Regions from separate parts of the Mesorhizobium sp. CNPSo 4689 genome, predicted to be linked through region 1. Evidence: riboswitches for the same ligand, from Rfam matches in the RefSeq annotation. Region 1 holds a riboswitch; each other region holds the start of a gene.

Region 1 (7,799 bases):
AAGATCTGGTGGGGCACGATCGCCAAGAGCCTGATCTTCCTGCCGCTTGCGATCTCCTTCGTCGGCGCCAGCGTGATCTGGAAATTCATCTACGAGTATCGCGGCGAGGGCCAGACGCAGATCGGCCTGCTCAACGCCATCATCCAGTATTTCGGCGGTCAGCCGCAGGTCTGGATATCGCTGCCGTTCTGGAACAATTTTTTCCTGATGATCATCCTGATCTGGATCCAGACCGGCTTTGCCATGGTCATCCTGTCTTCCGCCCTGCGCGGCATTCCGGAGGAGACGCTGGAAGCCGCTGTCATCGACGGCGCCAACCCGTTCCAGATATTCTGGAAGATCATGGTGCCGCAGATCTGGGGCACCATCGCCGTTGTCTGGACCACGATCACCATCCTGGTGCTGAAGGTGTTCGACATCGTGCTGACGATGACCAACGGCCAGTGGAACAGCCAGGTTCTGGCCAATCTGATGTTCGACTGGATGTTCCGCGGCGGCGGTGACTTCGGCCGCGGCGCCACCATCGCCATCATCATCATGATCGCGGTCATTCCGATCATGGTCTGGAACATCCGCCAGGCCAACAAAGAGACGGGAGGGCACTGAGATGGCCGTCGCAACCGGAAAGTCGTTTGCCAGCCGCTTCGGCGTCCATATCGCGGTGCTCATCTTCGTGGCGATCTGGACCGTGCCGACGCTCGGCATTCTCGTCTCGTCGCTGCGCGACAAGGACCAGATCATCGCCTCCGGCTGGTGGAATTCATTCGCCAGTTCCAGTCAGACCGAAGCCGGCCGATTGCCGCCGGCCTCGGCGCAGGTCGAAAAGGACGGCAAGTTCGTCCTCCAAGGTAACATCTTCGGCGATGGCGCTGCCCGCAACATCAGCGCCTTCGGCGTCAAGTCGGCCGCGCCGACACAGTATCCGGCCGGCACGACTGCCGATCTCGGCGACGGCGTGACCTTGCAGCTCAACGCCGACGGGACGTTCGTCATGCAGTCGCCAAAAGCGTTCGAGGGCGATCGCGGCCAGCGCGTCTACTACGCCTCGTCGGCGCCGCCGAAATTCACCACCGACAACTACCAGACAGTGCTGTTCTCTGAAGGCATCGGCCGCTCCTTCATGAACTCGCTGACCGTCACCATTCCGGCGACTGTCATCCCGATCCTGATCGCGGCCTTCGCGGCTTACGCGCTCGCCTGGATGCGCTTTCCAGGCCGTGCGCTGCTGATCGCCGTCATCATCGGCCTGCTGGTCGTGCCGCTGCAGATGTCGCTGATCCCGCTCCTAAAACTCTACAACGGCGTCGGCACTTTCTTCGGCGTGCCTTCGAAAACCTATCTCGGCATCTGGCTGGCGCATACCGGCTTCGGCCTGCCCTTCGCCATCTATCTGCTCAGGAGCTACATTGCCGGCCTGCCGCGCGAGATCATGGAATCGGCGCGCATCGACGGCGCCAGCGATTTCGAGATCTTCGTCAAGATCGTGCTGCCGCTGTCGTTCCCGGTGCTCGCCTCGTTCGCCATCTTCCAATTCCTTTGGGTATGGAACGATCTCCTGGTGGCGATGGTTTTCCTCGGTACCGAGGGGGATCAGATCGTGCTGACCGCCAAGCTCAATGCGCTGCTCGGCTCGCGCGGCGGCGACTGGGAGATCCTGACGACATCGGCGTTCGTGACCATTATCGTGCCGCTGATCGTGTTCTTCTCGCTGCAGCGCTATTTCGTACGCGGGCTGCTTGCCGGCTCGGTGAAAGGAGGTTGAGAGTAATGCAATCGGCTTTGAAGGTGACATCCAGACCGGACCCCGCCGTCGATCGTGACTGGTGGCGGGGCGCGGTGATCTACCAGATCTATCCGCGTTCCTATCAGGACTCCAACAGCGACGGCATCGGCGACCTGAAAGGCATTGTCCAACGGCTGCTCTACATCGCATCGCTCGGCGTTGACGCCATCTGGATCTCGCCCTTCTTCAAGTCGCCGATGAAGGATTTCGGCTACGACGTGTCGGACTATTGCGACGTCGACCCGATGTTCGGCACGCTGGCCGATTTCGACGCCTTAACGGCGGAAGCGCACCGGCTGGGCCTCAAGGTGATGATCGACGAGGTTCTGTCGCACACCGCCGACATCCATCCGTGGTTCAAGGAAAGCCGCTCGAGCCGCGCCAATGCGAAGGCCGACTGGTATGTCTGGGCCGATGCAAAACCCGACGGCACGCCGCCCAACAACTGGCTGTCGATCTTCGGCGGTTCGGCCTGGCAGTGGGACACCAGCCGCCAGCAATATTACCTGCACAATTTCCTGGCCGAACAGCCCGATCTCAACTTCCACAACACGGAAGTCCAGGACGCGCTGCTCGACATCACCCGCTTCTGGCTGGAACGTGGCGTCGACGGTTTCCGCCTCGACACCATCAATTTCTACTTCCACAGTCAGGGGCTGGAAAACAACCCGCCGCTGCCGCCGGAAGAGCGCAACGACCAGACGGCGCCTGCCGTGAACCCCTACAATTACCAGGATCATCTCTACGACAAGAGCCGCCCCGAAAACCTCGGTTTTCTGGAACGCTTCCGCGCCCTGCTCGACGAGTATCCGGCACAGGCCGCGGTCGGCGAAGTCGGCGATTCGCAGCGAGGGCTGGAAGTGGTGGCGGCCTACACCGCCGGCGGCAAGCGCGTGCATATGTGCTATTCGTTCGACTTCCTGGCGCCGGAGAAGATCAGCGCCGCCAAGGTACGTTCGGTTCTGGAAGCCTTCGGCAAGGTCGCCAGCGATGGCTGGTCATGCTGGGCCTTCTCCAACCACGACGTGATGCGGCCGGCCTCGCGCTGGGCCGCCGGCGAAGCCGATCCGACCGCCTATCTCAAAGTCATCTCGGCGCTGCTGATGTCGCTGCGCGGCTCGGTCTGCATCTATCAGGGCGAGGAACTCGGCCTCGGCGAGGCGGAGCTTCAGTTCGAGGACCTGCAGGACCCGTACGGCATCCGCTTCTGGCCAGAGTTCAAGGGCCGCGATGGCTGCCGCACGCCGATGGTATGGGATGCCGCTGCCAGGAATGGCGGCTTCTCGACCGCAAAACCCTGGCTGCCGGTGCCCGACAAGCATCTGTCGCAAGCCGTCAACGTGCAGCAGGGCGACGCCAACTCGCTGCTCGAGCACTACCGGCGCTTTCTCGCTTTCCGCCGCCAGCATCCGGCGCTGGCCAAGGGTGACATTACCTTCATCGAAAGCGAGGGCGACACCGTCGCCTTCAACCGCCGCGAGGGCAACGAGCAGGTCGTCTGCGTCTTCAATTTGGGCAGCAAGCCGGCCGAGGTCGCCCTCGGCGGCCAGGCGCTGCAGCCCTTGCCGGGGCACGGCTTTTCAGGACAGTCTGGCACAGGCTCGGTCCGCCTCGGCGGTTACGGCGCCTGGTTCGGGCGTATCGATTAATTTGCAGGGAACCACTGGGAGGAAATCATGGCCGATGTCACGCTGAGACAGGTGAAGAAATCATACGGCAATCTGCACATTCTCCACGGCATCGACCTCGACATAAAGTCGGGCGAGTTCATCGTCTTCGTCGGCCCTTCGGGTTGCGGCAAGTCAACCTTGCTGAGGTCCATCGCCGGGCTCGAGGAGATTACCTCCGGTGAGCTCAAGATTGCCGGTGAGGTGGTGAACGACGTGCCGCCGTCGAAGCGCGGCATCGCCATGGTGTTCCAGTCCTATGCGCTCTACCCGCACATGACGGTCTACGACAACATGGCCTTCTCGATGAAGATCGGCAAGGAAAGCAAGGCTGAGATCGACAAGCGCGTGCGGCAGGCGGCCGAGATCCTGCAGCTGACCAAATATCTCGACCGTCTGCCCAAGGCGATGTCGGGCGGCCAGCGCCAGCGCGTCGCTATCGGCCGCGCCATCGTGCGCAATCCGAAAGTGTTCCTGTTCGACGAACCGCTGTCGAACCTCGATGCGGCACTGCGCGTCGCCACCCGCATCGAGATCGCCAAGCTGAAGGAATCGATGCCGAATACGACGATGATCTACGTCACCCACGACCAGGTCGAGGCGATGACGTTGGCGGACCGCATTGTCGTACTCAAGGAAGGCCATATCGAGCAGGTCGGCACGCCGATGGAGCTCTACAAGCGACCGGGCAATCTGTTCGTCGCCCAGTTCATCGGCTCACCGGCGATGAACATCCTGCCGGCGACGGTCGACAAGACCGGCACCCCGACCGTCGTCAGCCATGTCGGTGGCCGCAAGGCAACGGTGCCGATCGCCACGCCGGCGTCGGCGAAGGGTGCTGCGGTCAGCTTCGGCGTGCGGCCTGAGGATCTGGTGATTGCTACCGGCGCGGACTATCTGTTCGAGGGAACGGTGGACTATGTCGAGCAACTCGGCGAGGTCCAGCTCGTCTATGTCGATATCGGCCGCGCCGACCTGCCGCTGGTGACCAAGATGCCGGGCAATGTCGAGGTCAAGCGCGGGGCGACACTGCGGCTGAGCGCGGACGCCGGCGACCTGCATATCTTCGACGCGGACGGCCACTCCTTCTCGCTCCACGCGCCGGAAGTGAAGGCGGCCTAACGTCAGGCCATTCGGCATCGCATAAAAACAAGAGCGGCGGGCCAGGCCCGCCGCTCTTGTTTGCTAGCAACTTCGGCGGTTAGCGATTGCCGAAGAGGTTGCGGTCGCTGCCCTGGGGCGCTGACTTTTGCACGTCGCCCGACGAATTCAGCAGCTTGTAGACCGGCGACTCGGTGTTGCGCACCGACGAGGTCTGCGTGGTGTCGATGTTGGCGGTCGTCTGCTTGTTGACGGCACTCGAACCAACACTGTCGTTATTGGCATAGGCGCTGCCAGCGGCGATCAGAAGCGCGGCGGCGGTAAGGACAATCTTCTTCATTTTGGGCACTCCTGGATTTCAGATCCCGGAGCGGCGGACTTGACCGCCGCTCTGCGTCTCGTCTTGGGATCGACTGTTTAGTTGTTGCCGAAAAGGTTGCGGTCGCTGCCCTGAACGACGGGCTGGTTGTCGGCATGGGCCGGCTTCTGGATCGAAGCGGTATGCGAGCTGTCGACTGCGGCGGCAGGCTGGTTCGCACCGTTGGAACCATAATTGTCGCTACCAGCGAAGGCGCTGCCGGAAATGGCCAGAAGGGCGGCGGCAGTGAGAACAATCTTTTTCATTTTTTATACTCCAGTATTTTCAGTTTTTTCGTCCGTCTAGCGGCGTGTCTTGGGAAGAAAATCGCGTCGTTCGGACAGCCCCGATGTGGGAAAGCCAGGTGGCGGTTTCCAATCACGAAGTTGTTTCGCTTGGACCATGACTCTGCATCTTGAAATTGTACCAGAGCCTACTACCACCAAGCTTTTTATCAACTTTATCAATTGGTTATCAAAAAGCCACCTATGCATCACCAACAGTGTCGGAGTGCCAGCGTTCACACCGTCCTGCACGCACCGTCAACAGAAACGAACCGTTCGGTTCGATTTCAGAATCCTCTAATAGTCACTTTTTGATACTATTAACCCTTTCGACGCCGGCTAACTCCCGATCGGCTGGCGATTCGTGACGGGCGCCAAGTGCGGCAAAAGCGGGAGATCGGCCTTCCCTAGGAGATGGGCTGCGGTATTCACATTCCGTGTCGCGCCCGCATGGATACGATGTCGCTTTCATGCCGCCACCGAACCGGCCGTCGTGATTAGATCATGGCATCTCAGGTGCCGCTTGGTGACGACGAAGCGGAGAATTGGGAAGCCGGTCAAAACCCGGCGCTGCCCCCGCAACGGTGGTGGAGTTCAAGTCGCAACGGGAGACCACTGGGCCACAAGCCTGGGAAGGTGTCGCGACCGTCCGCAAGGACACTCCAGAGCCCGGAAACCAGCCCGAGATTTCTAGACTCGACTGATCGCGGTGGGCGGTCAAGAGGTGGATGGTGCATGTCCGGCCTGGCGCCGGGTTGCCGCTAATCTTTCCTCCATCACCACCAGTTCAGTCCTTGAACACGAGGACAGGACATGGATGCGCGCAACGACATGCTGAGGCTGCTGCACAGCCGCAAGCAGGGCTACTCGCTGGAACAGCCCTTTTACACCGACGCCGATTTCTTCAAGCTCGACATGGAACTGATCTGGTATCGCGACTGGCTGTTCATAGGCCATGACTGCGAACTGCCGAAGCCCGGCAGCTTCATCACCGCCCAGATCGGCGACTATCCGGTCGTGCTGGTGCGCGACCAGCAAGGCAAGATCAACGCCTTCCACAATTCCTGTCGCCATCGCGGCAGCCGCGTCTGCAACACCGAGAAAGGCACCGCTGCCAAGCTCGTCTGCCCCTATCACCAGTGGACCTACGAACTCGACGGCCGGCTCCTGTTCGCCCGGCAGATGGCCGATGGTTTCGACAAGAGCCAGTTCAGCCTGAAGCCGGTCGCTTGCGAAAGCGTCGGCGGCTACATCTTCATCTGCCTGGCAAAAGAGCCCGCCGACTTCGCGCCGATGCGCGCCATGATCGAGCCCTATCTGCTGCCGCACCGACTGCGCGAGGCGAAGGTCGCCTTCGAATCGACCATCGTCGAAAAGGGCAACTGGAAGCTCGTCTGGGAAAACAACCGCGAGTGCTATCACTGCGCCGGCAACCACCCCGAACTCTGCAAGACCTTCCCGGAAGCGCCGACGGTGACCGGTGTGCAGGGCGCCGACAGCGACCCCGAAATGCTGGCGCACTGGGCGAAATGCGAGGCGGCGGGCCTCCCTAGCAAGTTCCGCATCGACCCGGCCGGACAATATCGCGCCACCCGCGCGCCGCTGCTGCGCGATGCCGTCAGCTATACGATGAACGGCAAGCGGGCAGTGACGAAGAACCTGTCCGACACAGTCTCGGCCGACCGGATCGGCACCTTGATGCACTATCACTACCCGACGACATGGAACCACATTCTCATCGACCACGCGGTGACCTTCCGCGTGCTGCCGATCAGCGCCACGGAGACCGCGGTGACGACGAAGTGGCTGGTCCACAAGGATGCGGTCGAAGGCGTCGACTACAACCTCGAAGAACTCACGCATGTCTGGACCGAAACCAACGATCAGGACCGCCGCATTGTCGAGGAAAATGCCTTCGGCATCCTGTCGCCGGCTTATGAGCCCGGCCCCTATTCGGAACTGCATGAGGGCGGCGTCATCCAGTTCGTCGAATGGTACGCGGCCTTCATCGGCCCGCGCCTTGCCGAAGGCGGCCGGCCGGCGCTGCGCAGCGTCGCCTGAGGGGTGGGGGATGAACGCGATGACCGACCTCGGGCTTTACCGCCACCTCGACGAGATGGCGCCCTGGAACGACAGGCTGCAGGTGTTGGAGGTGATCGGCGTCGCCGACGAGGCGCCCGACGTCAAGACCTTCACCTTCCGCTCCGACAACCAGACCTGGTTCCGCTACAAGCCGGGCCAGTTCGTGACGCTGGAACTGCCAACCGCCGGCGGCCCGCTGATGCGCACCTACACGCTGTCGTCGTCGCCGTCGCGGCCGTTTTCGATCGCGGTGACGGTGAAGGCGCAGGCCGGCAGCCTCGGCACGCGCTGGATGTTCGATCATCTGAAGCCAGGCACCCACGTCAAGGCCTATGGACCGGTGGGCGACTTTTCGCTGCACAGCCATCCGGCGGCGAAATACCTGTTCATCTCGGCCGGCTCCGGCGTCACGCCGATGATGTCGATGCTGCGCTGGCTGAACGACTGCGCGCCATGGACCGATGTCGGCTTCGTCAACTGCGCCCGGCGGCCGGAAGAGATCATCTTCCGCAAGGAACTCGAAT
Region 2 (7,799 bases), on a different contig from region 1:
GACAGGTCGACCAAATAGTCAGATTTGTGCTGAAGGGTTTTCAGGCAACCCTAAAAGGAAACGGCAGCTCTTGGTGTTCACGCTGCGGCTTGGACCAGCCTAAATCTTGAGAAGATAAAGAGGCTCTTCGGGAAGAAAGCCGACAACGATTGGGAGTAGCTCTGGGCGGCGACCGCGATCAGATGGCGGGTCAGGGTCGATCAAAGACGACTGAAAGCTCAGACGGCGATCGCAATGATGGCGGTGACGCTTGCCACCCGGATCATTTCTCATATTAAGCATTTGCCGACTTGGCGACCTGTTGCCCTGCTCGCCGCATGATCAGCACGTCGCCAAACGCATCGAGGCGTTGCAACAGATCTTTCAAAGAAATTCATAGACTCTTAGCAACTCCAAACCGCTGTGAGTGGTACGCTTGCCGAGACATGTAAAGTCGGACAGGTCGAAACCGAGATGCTCTTTCAGGACCATGCAAGATGTGGAGAACGCCAATGACAAGGTCCGAAGGACGAGTGCCCCATTTTCCTATATGACGTGATGCTTACCAATGATGACACTTGTCAGTCGCCTTCGCTCGGCAGCGCAGCTTGATCGCCTTCGAATACTGTGGCTTTGCGCGCATGCGGACCTAACTGTCTGTGAACTGGCTGAAATTCTAGGTCTGCGCCGCGAGCGGGTTGTGCACCATGTCCGGCTACTCGCCAGAGCCGAGTTTCTTTGCAGCGACGAACAACACCCGTGGCGCTCATACCATCTCAAAACGCGAGGCAAGGACAGTGGGCTGGTTCAAATTCTGGTCGATCTCCTGCCCCACGCCGAGGGCTGTCATGAACGAGACCTACAGCGACTCGAAGCGATGCAAAGCGAGCGGTCTAAGGGACTGCCTGCCTGATCGTGAAATAGTTCAATCAAGTTGGAGCGCGATCCCTCGATGGACAATTCCGCCGACCGCACCGCCCTACCCGACAGATGTGTGCCGTCTCGGTTGGCCGCGGTTGATGGCCGCGTTCACAAACTGCTTCTGAGACAGGAGCGACAGGAGCGGACGACGCTCAAACTGATCGCTTCCGAGAATTTTGCTTCTTCGGCCGTGCTGGAAGCGACCGGCTCGATTTTCACGAACAAGTACGCCGAGGGGTACCCAGGTGCCCGCTACTACGAGGGAAACGAGATCGTCGATGAGCTTGAGAAGCTCGCCATTGAACGCCTGAAGGCGCTATTTGGCAGCGAACACGCTAACGTCCAACCTTATTCCGGCTCGCCGGCGAACCAAGCTGTCTATCGTGCACTTTTGAGCCCCGGAGACAAAGTGATGGGCTTGCCTCTTCCCAGTGGCGGTCATCTGACTCATGGATGGGCGGTCAACTTCTCCGGCATTGATTATAAACGCGTTCCTTATGGACTTGACGAAGAGTCCCGGCAAATCGACTATGATCGCTTGCGCGAGACGGCCAAGCGGGAACGGCCAAAACTCATATGGGTCGGCGGAACTGCTTACCCGCGTGTCTTTGACTACGCCACGATGGCCGAAATCGCGTCGGAGGCGGAGTCCTATCTCGTGGCCGACATCGCGCACATCAGTGGCCTGATCGCCGCGGGAGCGCATCCCAATCCCGTAGCATATTGCGACGTCGTCAGCAGCACGTCCCACAAGTCAATACGGGGGCCCCGCGGGGGCTTCATTCTGTCAAAAAATGAAGATCGCTATCAAGCGCTCTATCATCCGGATAGCAAAGTCAATCTCGCCAAGCGAATAGATCGGGCGGTCTTCCCTCAACTGCAAGGCGGGCCTCATATGAATGTCATCGCTGCGCTAGCTGTCGCTTTGCAGGAAGCCGCGAACCCGTCCTTCCGTAGCTACGGTCAACAGATCGTCAAGAATGCCAAGTCCCTGGCCCAGGGGCTCATGGAGCGAGGTTATGACCTGGTCACGGGCGGGACTGACAATCACATGCTGATCCTCGATCTTCGGGAGCGACCATTGCCCGGAAAGGCCTATGCCGAGCGACTGGCAAAGGCCGGCATCATCACGAACTTCAATATGGTGCCGGGCGACCGGCGGCATCCGGCGCTCACAAGCGGAATTCGGTTGGGGACACCCGCGGTAACGTCCATGGGTATGCGCGAGGGAGAAATGGTGCAAATCGCTGGCTTCATTGACTGCGTCCTCCGGCGGCCAGACGACGAAGGTCTCCATGCCCGCGTGCGAAGAGACGTTGCCGACCTGTGCAATGCGTTCGAGGTGCCGGGTATCACCGACAGGCAAGGCAGCTGAAGCAAAGCGCCCCGACAACTTTAACACCCGAAACGAGGCATTTCATGGCTAGGCAGTTCGTGTTCTCTTCTGAGTCGGTTGGCGCGGGCCACCCGGACAAGTTGGCCGATAACATATCGGATGCCATCCTCGATGCGTTGCTCCGCTTCGATCCGAAGGCGCGCGTCGCTTGCGAAACGTTGGTGAAGACATGTGAAGCCCTGGTGAAGACAGGGACGGTCGTTCTCGCTGGCGAAATTACCAGCAATGCAAGGGTCGATTACAGCCAAGTTGCCCGCAATACGATTCTCGATATCGGATATGATGATGAGGCCATCGGTTTTGACGGCCGGCGGTGCTCCGTCGTTGTGGCCATCACCGAGCAGTCGCCCGACATCAGCCTGGGCGTTGACGAGGGCAGAGGGCAGGATCTCGACCAGGGAGCGGGAGATCAGGGCCTCATGTTCGGCTACGCATGCCGCGAGACTGATACTCTGATGCCTTTGCCGATCCAACTCGCCCACTGCCTGACGAAAAGACAGGCGGATGTGCGGAAGGCAGGAGAACTCAGCTGGTTGCGTCCTGACATGAAATCCCAGGTTTCCGTCCGTTATGAGGGTTTGCGCCCCATCGCATTGGACACCATCGTCGTGTCGACACAACACGATGAGCAGGTATCCCAAGAGACGGTCCGCGAGGGCGTGATTGAGGAAATCATAAAACCGGTCCTACCGCCCCACCTGGACACCGAAGGCATCCGAATTCTGGTCAACCCGACGGGGCGGTTCGTAGTCGGTGGGCCACGCGGCGACTGCGGCCTCACTGGACGCAAGATCATCGTCGATTCCTACGGCGGAATGGGGCGTCACGGCGGCGGCGCTTTTTCGGGCAAGGACCCGTCCAAGGTTGACCGCTCGGCTGCCTATGCGGCCCGATATGTCGCGAAGAACATCGTCGCTGCGGGACTTGCAGACATCTGCGAGGTGCAGGTTGCTTACGCGATCGGCGTGGCCAGTCCGGTTTCCGTCATGGTCAATACATTCGGGACGGCGAGGATTGCGGAAAGGACGATCGAGCGCCTCATTCTTGAGCTGTTCGATCTCAGACCAAAGGGCATTATCAAGATGCTTGATCTCTTACGCCCGATATACCGCAAGACAGCGACATACGGGCATTTCGGCCGTGAAGAGCCTGAGTTTACCTGGGAGAGGACCGACAGAGCCGACGAATTGCGTCGCGAGGCAGGACTCGCCGCCCCGTGAGGGCCGGCGCCGAGCGGATTGGGAAGCGAAAAGTCCATTCCAACTGGCCAGACCCGCGCCGGGCCGGCGTGAAAAGAAGCCGGCCAGGCGCGCCGAACTGCTCTACAGCCGCATGGGGCCGGCGATCGAGGCCTCCGGCGGCAGCGCAGGCAACACTGCGGCCGGCGTCGCCAGTTTCGGCGGCCGCGCCGCCTTCTTCGGCAAAGTGTCGAACGATGCGCTCGGCGACATCTACACCCATGATATCCGCGCCCAGGGCGTGGCCTTCGACACCAAGCCGCTCGAAGGCCAGCCGCCGACGGCGCGCTCGATGATCTTCGTCACCCCCGACGGCGAGCGTTCGATGAACACCTATCTCGGCGCCTGCGTCGAACTCGGGCCGGAAGACGTCGAGGCCGATAAGGCATCCGGCGCCAAGGTGACCTATTTCGAGGGCTATCTGTGGGATCCGCCGCGCGCCAAGGAGGCGATCCGGCAGACGGCGAGGCTCGCACACGACGCCGGACGCGAAGTGTCGATGACACTGTCGGATTCGTTCTGCGTCGACCGCTACCGGGACGAGTTCCTCGAGCTGATGCGCTCGGGCACCGTCGACATCGTCTTTGCCAACAGCCACGAGATCAAGTCGCTCTACCAGACCGCTTCCTTCGACGACGCGCTGGCGGCCATCCGCAAGGACTGCAAGATTGCCGCGGTCACCCGCTCCGAAAAAGGCTCGGTGATCGTGCGCGGCGACGAGACCGTCACCATCCAGGCAACAACGATCCGCGAACTGGTCGACACCACCGGCGCCGGTGACCTCTACGCCGCCGGCTTCCTCTATGGCTATACGCAAGGCCGCGACCTCAAGACCTGCGGCGACCTAGGCTCACTGGCCGCCGGACTGGTGATCCAGCAGATCGGCCCAAGGCCGAGGCAGACCCTGCGCCACGAGGCGGAACTGGCGGGGTTGCTGTAGGTGAAGCGGCAAGACCAGATCCACCCGGTGCAAGCTGTTCAATGAACAGCGCGGGCAAACAGGGATCTCAGGATCCGAGGCAGTAGGATGAAGGCTATGTCGGCACCTTTCGAGACCGGCAAGTGGCGGCGCACCTGACCAGATGACTCGTGGGCCGCTTGACTGGGCGTCAAGCTTGATGCCGCGCGTGCAGTGGGGGATTTTTTGAACAGTCTCCTCTGAGCGACTGCTGGGTTGCTGCTGTTTCAATCTCGTCCCGACAAAGCGCAGTCCTCCGAATCCCGGAAGCGGCGTCGCATCTCCGCGCCGCCCGAGGGGATCACCGTAGTGCCTTCACTGCCGCTTCGACATCTTTGTTTTCTACACACTTCAGGTCTGCATGATGGGTGACATGCAGCAACTCGGAACTGGCCCAGCCAGCTGTCGGGGGGGCGTCAGGAGGCATAGCGCCTCGAAAAGCGCTCCTCGACGCCCTGATATTGTCCTGCAGAGGCATCGACCGCCCTATCCATCGTCGCACCCGCTTCGGCCATGGGCAGCCCTATTCTGCCTCATCTGCTGCGCGCTTCACCCGGCGGACAGCAGACAGCGAAGCCTCCACGGCCGCGAAAATCTCGCGACGGCGGCTCGATTGCACGACCGGCCCGCCATTTTGGGGAGACGTCCAGTGCTGCTGCCTGGCGTCGACCTCGCCCTTCATCTATTGACCGCATGTTGCCTCGTCCTCTGAGCCGGCCAAGCCTCCCGACAGCCGGATAGATGATGACGATCCCCTCCCTGAGAATCTCTCGATTGAAAGCGTGACGATCTACGCCGTCTTATTTCCTCCGGCCTATCGCGTTCCGTCTGCGGTTCTGCCGAGCACGCGGCGAAACGCAGTCACTCTACCGTGCAACACTCAACGGAAATACGACAGGCGCACCAGAAATGGTGGGGTCTGTGTCAAAGATTTCTAGGCAAGCCCTCGAGAGCGAAACGGCATCTCTTGGTTTTGGCGTGAGCAAGCTTTGCCTTTTTGGCGCTCGCACGCTTCGAGGTTGGACCCCCGCAGCCGATCCCGTGTGTATGAGTGTAATGTGTGCAGAGCCGGATATTCCAAATGCGGGCAGAAACTGTCTGACCTGAGAAGAGACATAGGCACGTTGCCGATACGTCTTGCGTCTTGGCCTTTGGATTTCAGGAAGTCAGGGATGTGGGCCCCTCGATTCGGCGCTGAGGATAGCCATTGATGATCGCCCGCATGTAGGGATCGGATCGACGCCGCCGATTTGGCAGGCCGCGGTAGGCTCGAAGAGCAAGCCGGCCGGAGTTCTCCATGTCTACTGGGCATCGGGCGGTTCGATGTGTGGTCTGATTTACCAGTCGATCCGCGGGTTCGCAGTTACTCGCTCTTGTTGCGGCCTTTTGCGAAAACACCAACATTTCACATAATGACATAAACATTTCTTTATGCGACATTGACACACGGTTCCTGCTGTGGTTGTCTGCATGCCGTGGTTCTCCGTACGGCACTGCCGCATGGAGCTAAGAGGGAAGCCGGTGCGAGGCCGGCGCTGCCCCCGCAACTGTTAGCGGCGAGCCAACCCCACTCATGTCACTGAGGCGAACAGCCTCGGGAAGACGGGGAGAAGCTATGACCCCGCGAGCCAGGAGACCTGCCACGACGAACTATGTCCACGGGCGGGGTGTCTCGGTGGCCGCAGCAGCCCGGCGTTCGTGCCGGTCTACGAGGCGCCTTCTTGTCCCCCACGCCCCAACCATCGGGGTATGGCATGACTGTCTCTCAGCAAATTCCTGTGGCAACGCTCGGTGTGCCGCGGTTCGGTCGCCGGCGGGAACTGAAATTCGCGCTTGAAAGCTACTGGGCCGGAAAGTCTTCCGCTGCCGACCTTCTCACGACGGCGAAAGCGCTGCGTGCCGCCAACTGGGAAGAGCAGCGCGATCGCGGGGTGTCGAAAATTCCCTCGAACGACTTCTCGCTCTACGACCATGTTCTCGACACTGCAACTATGGTCGGCGCCGTGCCGCCCCGATACGCCTGGAGTGGCGGCGAGCTCCCGCTCGACATCTACTTCGCCATGGCGCGCGGAGACCAAGGTCACACGGGGAGCTGCGGGCACTCTGGTCACGAGCGTGGGGCTGGCCCTGCCCTGATCGCGATGGAAATGACCAAATGGTTCGACACAAACTATCACTACATCGTGCCGGAACTCGACGATGATCAGACGTTCGCCCTCTCGTCGACGAAACCGGTCGATTACTTCCTCGAGGCTAAAGCCCTCGGCATTCACACACGCCCAGTCATCCTCGGACCTGTCACCTTCCTCAAACTGGCGAAGTCACCTGCCGACGGTTTCAATCCCATCGCCTTGCTGCCGCGGCTTCTGCCCGTCTACGAGCAGCTCCTGCGGAGGTTGAAACTGTCGGGAGCCGATTGGGTGCAGATCGATGAGCCAGCCCTTGTGCTGGATCTAAACCCGAACGAACGAGCTGCGTTTGAATTCGCCCTCGGGCAGCTGTCGAAGGCCACTCCCGAGCTGAAGATCATGCTGGCTACCTATTTCGGGGCGCTGGGGGACAATCTCGAGACGGCGATTTCGCTGCCCGTGGCCGGCCTGCATCTCGATCTATCACGCGCTCCCGAGCAGTTGGAGACGGTGGGTCGGCTCGCGCCTAAGGATCTGGTGCTGTCGCTTGGCTTGATCGATGGCCGCAACGTCTGGCGCGCGAACCTGCCCTCCATTCTCGATCGAATCAAGCCGATTGTCGCCGGCTGGCCCTTGGACCGCGTCGAAATTGCACCTTCGTGCTCGATGCTGCATGTGCCCATGGACCTTCGCATGGAGACGGCACTTGATGCCACGATCAGGTCGTGGCTCGCCTTCGCGGCGCAGAAGACCGACGAACTGGTAGTGCTGGCGAGGGCGCTGTCCGAAGGCAGGGATGTAGTGGCAGACGAGTTGACAGCTTCTGCCGAGGCTGCGGCTGCTCGCGCAGCGTCCGCAAAGGTTCATGATCCGCTTGTTGAAGGTCGGATCGCCGGCATTGACGACAGCATGAAGCAACGAAAAAACCCTTTCCTCGTGCGTTCCACGGTCCAGGCCCGCACGCTAAGCCTGCCTCCGTTTCCAACGACGACCATAGGATCATTCCCGCAGACGCCTCGGGTGCGCAAGGCCCGTTCCGCCCACAGGAAGGGCGAGCTCAGCTATCTCGACTACGACAGCTTCCTGCAGAACGAGACCAAGATTGCCATTCGCTGGCAGGAGGAGATCGGGCTGGACGTGCTGGTGCACGGCGAGTTCGAACGAAACGACATGGTACA
Region 3 (7,799 bases), on a different contig from region 1:
GTGCGCGGCAGCGTCAGGTCGACCATCACTTCCGGCCGGTCCGACTTGGGGAAGAACTCCTGCGGCACCAGGCCCATGGCCAGCACCGACAGCGCGAACAATCCCGCCGTGCCGCCCAGCACCACCCACTTCATGCGCATTGCGAGGTCGAGCATGGCGCGGAAGCCGCGCGAGAAGCGCGAAGTGCCATGGCCGCCATGGCCCTTGAGACGCTCGGGCAGGATCGCCACGCCGGTGAGCGGCGTGAACAGCACCGCGACCACCCACGACACGACCAGCGCGATGCCGACCACCGCAAACAGCGAGAAGCAATATTCGCCGGCGCCGCTCTGGGCAAAGCCGACCGGCACGAAGCCGGCGATGGTGACCAGCGTTCCGGTCAGCATCGGGAAGGCGGTCGACGTGTAGGCATAGGTGGCGGCCGTGATCTTGTCGTGCCCTTCCTCCATCTTCGAGATCATCATCTCGACCGCGATCATGGCATCGTCGACCAGGAGGCCGAGCGCGATGATCAGCGCGCCGAGCGAGATGCGCTGCAGCGAGATGCCGAAATACTGCATCGCGACGAAAGTGATGGCGAGCACCAGCGGGATGGCGACGGCCACCACGATGCCGGGCCGCCAGCCGAGCGCCAGGAAGGAAACGGCGAGCACGATGGCGATCGCCTCGCAGAGGCTCTTGGTGAATTCGCCGACGGATTCTTCCACCACATGCGACTGATCCGCGACCAGCCGCAAATCGACGCCGGCCGGCAATTCACGCTGCATCTCGGCGACCTTGTCCTTGACGTGCTCGCCAAGCGCCAGCGCATCGCCGCCCGATGTCATCGCGATCGCAATGCCGATCGCCGGCTCGCCGTTGAAGCGGAACTGCGGCTGCGCCGGGTCGGAATAGCTGCGCTTGACCTCGGCAACATCGCCCAGGCGGAAGTAGTGACCGTTGGCATAGAAATTGATCGCCTTCAGGCTTTCCTCGGAGGTGAACTCGCCGGTGACGCGGATGGCGATGCGCTCGGGGCCGGCATCGACCGTGCCGCTCGGCGTCAGCGCGTTCTGCGCCTGCAGCGCCTGCGACAGCGAGCCGACATCGAGGCCAAGCGCTGCGACCTTCTGCGTCGAGAATTCCAGATAGATCTTCTCGTCCTGCTGGCCGACCAGATCGACCTTGGCGACATCCGGCACACGCAGGAAGTCGGCGCGCAGGCCGCTTGCCAGATCCTTCAGCTGGCGATGGCTCAAGCCATCCGAACTGAGCGCGTAGATCAGCGAATAGGTGTCGCCGAACTCGTCATTGTAGAACGGGCCCTGGACGCCCGACGGCATGGTCGACTTGATGTCGTCCATCTTCTTGCGGACCTGGTACCAGAGCGGCTGCACCTCGGCGGCGCCGACCGTGTCCTTCAGATTGACGAACACCACGGATTCGCCGGGCTTGGTGTAGCTCTTGACGTAGTCGAGGTTGGGAAGCTCCTCGAGCTTCTTCTCGATGCGGTCGGTGACCTGCTCGACGGTGTCGTCGGTGTCGGCGCCGGGCCACATCGTCTTGATCACCATGGTCTTGATGGTGAAGGGCGGATCTTCCTCCCGCCCCAGCGAGGTGTAGGCCCAAAGCCCGGCAAGTGCTGCCACCACCATCAGATAAAGCACGAAGCTGCGGTGCCGGATGGCCCAGTCGGAGAGGTTGAAAGAGGTCATGGCTCTACTCCCTCAGCCGCAGCGCCTCCGCGCCACGAGCTGTCAAAAAACGATTGGTTGACGAAATGCCGGCCTCAGGCGGCCGACAGCATTCTCAGGTTTTTCGACCGGCTAGCGGCCACTTGCCGCGGTTTGATCGCCAGGGCGGCGACATAGCGTTCGAAGGCCTGCGGGTCCTGCGTGCCGGCGGCCAGCGCGACGTGGCCGTCGGGTCTGACGAGATAGGCGCCGTCGCACTGGAGACCCGCGACCTTCGCCCTGTCCGACCAGGCAAAGACGTGGACGGGAATACCGGTCGCGGCGAGCATCGCCTGGAACGCGGCATTCGCCTCGCCATAGACATGCACCTGCCAGTCGAGCAAATGCAGCGACTCGAAGTTGTCGCCGCTGGCCGTGGCGACATAGGGCAGGCGGTCGCCGCCGTGGATCGCGCCGGCCTTGCCACTGCTGATCGCGCTGGCACGATACTGGATCCGGGTCTGCGAGATCATGCCGAAAAAGGCACGCGATCCGGCAGCCGTCCCAAGAACCACGCGCAGGATCTTCGGCATCAGATAGCGGCGGAACAGGCCGACCAGCCGCGAGCGGCTGGTGGCGACACGGAACACCTTGTCCGTGCTATCGATCAGCAGCCTGGCAAAGGCGATGCGCTCCGGCTCGTAGCTGTCCAGCAGGCGCTTGTCGGCGCGGCCTTGCAGCACCGCCGCCAGCTTCCAGGCGAGGTTGACCGCATCGCCCATGCCGGTATTCATGCCCTGGCCGCCGGCTGGGCTGTGGATGTGGCCGGCGTCGCCGGCAAGGAACACGCGGCCGATGCGGAAGCGCTCGGCGACCCGGTGATGCACGCGATAGGTCGAGAACCAGTTCACCTTGTCCACCGCAATGCCGGTGTCGCGCTCGACATCGGCGCGGATCGCCTCGAAGGTGATCGTCTCGTTCGCTTCGTGCGCCTTCGGCACGACGCCGATCAGCCGCAGCGAGCCGGATTGCCTGACCGGCATGACGATGGCGAAGCCATAGGCGCTGACCGTGGTGTCCATGCCGTTAGGGGTCACCGCGCCGCTGCCATCGACGTCGGCGACGTAGAAGGACTGCTCATAGGTGCCGCCGGGAAAGCCGATGGCCAGCCCATGGCGCACGGCGCTCCGGGCGCCATCGCAGCCGACGAGATAGGCGGCACCGACGGTCTCGGTCGCGCCTTGCTTGTTCAAGGTGGCGACAACCGTGCCGCCCGTGTCCTCGAAGGCGACCAGTTCGGTGTTGCGCTCGACCCTGACACCGGCACGCTCGAGATGCGTGATCAGGATGCGTTCGTGAATGTCCTGCGGCAGCGCGAACGCAAAGGAGTATGGACTGACGCCCTGGCCGAAGTCGCTGAGCGGAAGCCTGGCGGCGACGCCGGCCGGCGTGCGCACGGTGAGCTGCTCGACCCTGACGCCGGCGGCGAGTATGTCGTCGACGATGCCGATCTGGCGGTGGAATTCCAGCGTGCGGGCCTGAACGGCCAACGCGCGCGAGGTTTCGCCCGGGCCTGCATCCTTGTCGAAAATACGCACCTGGACGCCGAGGCGGGTGAGCCACAGCGCAAGCGTCAGTCCGGTTGGCCCGGCGCCGGCAATCAGCACTTGAGTCTGCGAGGCACTCATCTGGTTACTCCTTCGGTGAGGCGAACCTTTTCGTGTTCGCGAAGCCGGTTGACGCCGGCGGTGACGACAATGTCGCCCTCGGCAAGGCCGTCGCTGACGACGACGCGGTCAGTCTCGTAGCGGGCAATGGCGACCGGCTTGAGTTCCACAGTCGAGGACGCGGCCACCACCCAGACGGCGGGCTTGCCGTCCTTGTCGAACAGCGCGCTTCCCGGCAGGACCACGACGGGGGCGCTCATCGTGTTGACGCGGCCGGCGACGCTGCTGCCGAAGCGCATTTCGTCGGGGGTGTCGCGCAGCGAGACCTTGACCTGGAAGGTGCGGGTCGCGACGTCGGCCACCGGTGCGACCTCGCGGATGGCGCCGATTGTCGCGATCGCCGGATTGCTCAGCAGCGAGACCTTGATTTCAAGGGGACGCCTTGCATTTCCGCCGGTCGAGAAGGCTGCCTCGGCGATGGAGAAGACGGCGTCGCGGGCCGCTGGATCGGCGACCCGCGCCACCATCTGCCCGGCGTTGACGACTTGGCCCGCTTCGGCGCCGGTCGCGGTCACCATGCCATCGAAATCGGCATGCAACTCGGTATAGGCGAGCTGGTCCCTGGCCATCTCGAAGCCGATCCTTGCCGATTCAAGCTTGGCCTCGGCCGATCGCAGGCTCTTCAGCGTTGCATCGTGATTGGCCCTTGTTGCAAAGCCCTTGGCGAGAAGTGCCCCGATGCGGGCCTCGGCGGCACTGGCTTCGACCAGAACGGCCTCGGCGGCGGCGACGTCGGCCTTGGCGCTGGCGAGGCGGTTGCGATAGTCCTGGTCTTCGATGCGGGCGAGGACATCGCCCTTCTTCACCATCTGGCCGACCTCTGCTGAGCGCTGCACGAGCTTGCCGGACAGCCGGAAGCCAAGATCGCTTTCGCGCTGCGGCCGGATCTCGCCGATGGCGATGCGCTCGTCGGCCTGCGGGGCAGGCTTCACCGCCATGGCCCGGACAAGCTTGGCTTCGGGCACGTGCGGTTCGACCGCCGCGGCCTCGCCCTTTGCGCCATACCAGACGACTGCGGCGGCGCAGGCAAGTGCTGCCAAGGATGCGGCGACGAGACGATGCTTTCCGCGCCTGTTGTGCAAGAGTGTCATGTTGTCTCCTTACCCGATGTTGCGGCCTGCGCCGGGCAAGGGCGCGTTAGCCGAAGATCCCATTGGCCGGAGAAGAACCGGGGCGATCATTAAGTTTGATCCCAGGGACCGGCGCCCGTCTTGACCAGCACGATCCTATTCGCCTTTTCGGGCCCTGAAATCCCGATCGGGTTCTGAAAGTTTTCCGATGTTTTGGCGCCAGCCCCCCAAGACGCCGGGCCTGTCGATATGCCTGGACATCGAGGGAAAGAGGAAACGTCGGCCGCTGGTGTTGACAGCATATGGCAGCGCTTGTTACGTAATGTTATTACATATGCAGCCTACCGAAGGCGAACCGATGCCTGCAATCAAAAAACCATTGCGGCGCGATCAGGGGAAACCTACGGTAGAAAAATGATGGTCCCCGAGCCGAAAGGCGAGGGGTGAAAAGGGAACACGGTGAGACCCGCTTTCGGGTCGAGGCCGTGGCTGCCCCCGCAACTGTAAGCGGCGAGCAACATCCGCAAATGCCACTGGCCGGCAAGGCTGGGAAGGCAGGATGAAGCCGAGACCCGCGAGCCAGGAGACCTGCCATCAGCACGAGTTGACCGGACGGGGTGTGCCGGGAGGAGACGTAGCCATCGGTCTGTCGTCCGATCGGCCCAGCTTCCTTCCGTCGCCAGTTTTGGAAAGTGACGGAAATTTGGAAGCCTCCATCCATCGCATCATCGTGTGCCCGCTTTGCCGCGATTCAACCGGGCTGGCTCGCATCCCCGCTTCGAGGCCGGGGCTGAGCCGATGATGCTGCTCGAAGCCCGCGACGTGAGCGCGACGGCGAATGGCCGCCGCCTGGTGAATGGGGTAAGCCTGTCGGTTGCGTCAGGCGATCGCCTGGCCATCATCGGTCCCAACGGCGCCGGCAAGACCACGCTTTTGCGCATGCTGTGCGGCGCGCTGCAGCCAAGCACCGGCGAGATGCGTCTGTCGGGGCGCCGTCTCGACCGGATCACGCCGGCCGAGCGGGCGCTCAACATGGCGGCCGTCGGCCAGACCGACCAGCCAGATCCGCGGCTCGCCTTGATCGACTATGTCGAGCTTGGCCGCGTCCCGCATGCCGGCATGAGGCGCCTGCGCGAAGATCGCGACATCGTCGTCGACGCGCTGCGCCGGACGGGGCTGCTGCCGCTGCTCGGCCGCAGCATCGGCTCGCTCTCCGGCGGCGAGCGTCAGCGCGCGCAACTGGCTAGAGCCTTCGCCCAGGAGCCAAAGATACTGTTCCTCGACGAGCCGACCAACCATCTGGATCCGCGCGCCCGCGGCGAGCTGCTCGAACTGGTCGCCGGCTTCGGCATGTGCGTGGTCGCGGTGCTGCACGATCTCGCGCTGGTGGCGCCCTTCGCCACCCGGGTCGCGGTGATGAACGACGCCCGGCTGCATGCGCTGGCGCCGCCGCGCGAGGCGCTGACCCAGCAGCTCATCCGCGACGTGTTCGGCATAGATGTCTTCCGCCTGCGCCATCCGACCGAAGACCGCGAACTCACCGTCTTCGACGTTCCCAACCGCGCCGCCTCGCCATCCTGAACGGACATTTCCTCAACCAAGGAGCCACCTCGTGAAACGCCTCGCCCTCTCTCTTGCCTTTTCGCTCGTCGCTTCGGTGGCCTTTGCCTTCCCGGTCACCGTCGACAGCTGCGGCAAGAAGCTCTCCTTCGATGGGCCGCCGAAGCGCGCCGTCATCCATGATCTCAACATGGCCGAGATGGCCTTCGCGCTGAAGCTGCAGCCATCGATCGTCGGCCTGACCGGCATCACCGGCTGGTACAAGGTCGGTCCCGAATTCAAGCAAGGCTCGATCCCCGAACTGGCGCCAAAGTATCCGACGCTGGAGAACCTCGTTGCCGTCGAGCCCGATTTCTTTTTCGCCGGCTGGTACTACGGCATGAAGCCGGGCGGCGAGGTGACGCCCGACACGCTCGCCCCGCACGGCATCAAGACGCTGGTGCTGACCGAAAGCTGCGTCCATCTCGACAAGGACCGTCCCGCCGCCTCGATGGACCTGCTCTACGGCGACGTCGAAAAGCTGGGCAAGATCTTCGGTAAGGAGGCTGAGGCCGACAAGCTTGTTTCGGGCTGGAAGGCGCAACTGGCAGCGATCATCGCCAAGGTCGGCAGCACCAAGGGCACGCGGGTGTTCCTCTACGATTCCGGCGAGGACAAGCCGTTCACCGCCGGCAAGTTCGCCGTACCGAACGCCATGATCACCGCTGCCGGCGGCGACAACGTCATGGCCGACATGGAGATGAGCTGGGGCACGACGGATTGGGAGACGGTGGCGGCGCGCAATCCGCAATTCCTCATCCTGCTCGATTACCAGGATGGCGGCGGCTACAAGAAATTGCTCGACTTCCTGAAGGCGCATCCGGCGATGAAGGAGACCGACGCGGTCAAGAACGAGCGCTTTGTAGCACTGCGCTATGCCGAACTGACACCAGGACCCGCCAACATCGAGGCGATCGGCAAGATCGCCAAAGCGATGCATCCGGAAGCATTTTGAGCTTGCGGCCGAAGTCCTTTCCTTTCGTGATGATAGCGGGCGCGGCAGCGCTCGCTTTGCTGTCGATCGCCTATGGCTCGACGGTGATCGCGCTGCCCGATGTCATCGGCGCCCTGGCGCATGCAGTCGGTCTCGACGCGCACGCCGTGTCCGGTCCGGTCGGCAAGATCGTCGTCGACCTCCGGCTGCCGCGCACACTGCTGGCGATCGCGATCGGCGCCGGGCTGGGTGTCGTCGGCGTATTGCTGCAGACAGTGACCCGCAACGATCTCGCCGATCCATTCCTGTTCGGTCTCTCCTCTGGCGCTGCCGCCGGCGCCGTCTCCGTCATCACCGTCTTCGGCGACAGTTTCGGCATCTGGACCCTGCCGGTCGCCGCCTTCACCGGCGGCATGCTGGCAGCCGCCGTGGTGCTGTTGCTGGTGTCGCGGGTCAAGGGACAGGGGCCTGAGCGGCTGATCCTTGCCGGGCTTGCTGTCTCCTTCATGTTCACCGCGCTCACCAACTATCTCGTTTTCGCGGGCGACCAGCGCGCCGCCCATTCGGTGCTGTTCTGGACGATGGGTGGGCTCGGTCTGGCGCGCTGGGACAATATCGGGCTGGCAGCACTTGGCGCCGGCATCATCCTTGCCTACGGGCTGTGGAACCACCGCCGGTTCGACGCCTTCCTCGCCGGTGAAAACGCCGCCGAAAGCCTCGGCGTGCCGGTGGCGCGCATGCGCCGCACGACCTTTTTCGTCGCCGCCCTGTCTACCGCGATCCTGGTCTCGGTCGCCGGCGTCATCGGCTTCGTCGG

The links. Region 1 has a riboswitch for cobalamin ahead of AC04SI_RS00680 (aromatic ring-hydroxylating oxygenase subunit alpha). Riboswitches for the same ligand answer to the same signal wherever they lie in the genome.
Region 2: another riboswitch for cobalamin. It lies ahead of metE (5-methyltetrahydropteroyltriglutamate--homocysteine S-methyltransferase); the one in region 1 lies ahead of AC04SI_RS00680 (aromatic ring-hydroxylating oxygenase subunit alpha).
Region 3: another riboswitch for cobalamin. It lies ahead of AC04SI_RS20960 (ABC transporter ATP-binding protein); the one in region 1 lies ahead of AC04SI_RS00680 (aromatic ring-hydroxylating oxygenase subunit alpha).

Annotation. Positions count from the first base shown of each region.
Region 1 is NZ_JBWLUZ010000001.1:134,906-142,704, forward strand. Features, by position in the region: gene AC04SI_RS00650 (carbohydrate ABC transporter permease) at 1-606, shown strand, start outside; gene AC04SI_RS00655 (carbohydrate ABC transporter permease) at 608-1,762, shown strand; gene bglA (beta-galactosidase BglA) at 1,768-3,432, shown strand; gene AC04SI_RS00665 (ABC transporter ATP-binding protein) at 3,460-4,572, shown strand; gene AC04SI_RS00670 (DUF680 domain-containing protein) at 4,652-4,891, opposite strand; gene AC04SI_RS00675 (DUF680 domain-containing protein) at 4,969-5,175, opposite strand; cobalamin riboswitch at 5,691-5,892, shown strand; gene AC04SI_RS00680 (aromatic ring-hydroxylating oxygenase subunit alpha) at 6,007-7,254, shown strand; gene AC04SI_RS00685 (FAD-binding oxidoreductase) at 7,274-7,799, shown strand, end outside.
Region 2 is NZ_JBWLUZ010000023.1:31,155-38,953, forward strand. Features, by position in the region: gene AC04SI_RS23730 (ArsR/SmtB family transcription factor) at 551-892, shown strand; gene AC04SI_RS23735 (serine hydroxymethyltransferase) at 932-2,275, shown strand; gene metK (methionine adenosyltransferase) at 2,320-3,516, shown strand; partial or broken gene AC04SI_RS23745 (adenosine kinase) at 3,602-4,474, shown strand; cobalamin riboswitch at 5,952-6,151, shown strand; partial or broken gene metE (5-methyltetrahydropteroyltriglutamate--homocysteine S-methyltransferase) at 6,271-7,799, shown strand, end outside.
Region 3 is NZ_JBWLUZ010000017.1:91,448-99,246, reverse strand. Features, by position in the region: gene AC04SI_RS20975 (efflux RND transporter permease subunit) at 1-1,694, opposite strand, end outside; gene AC04SI_RS20970 (FAD-dependent monooxygenase) at 1,769-3,340, opposite strand; gene AC04SI_RS20965 (efflux RND transporter periplasmic adaptor subunit) at 3,337-4,470, opposite strand; cobalamin riboswitch at 4,851-5,059, shown strand; gene AC04SI_RS20960 (ABC transporter ATP-binding protein) at 5,248-6,030, shown strand; gene AC04SI_RS20955 (ABC transporter substrate-binding protein) at 6,062-7,003, shown strand; gene AC04SI_RS20950 (FecCD family ABC transporter permease) at 7,033-7,799, shown strand, end outside.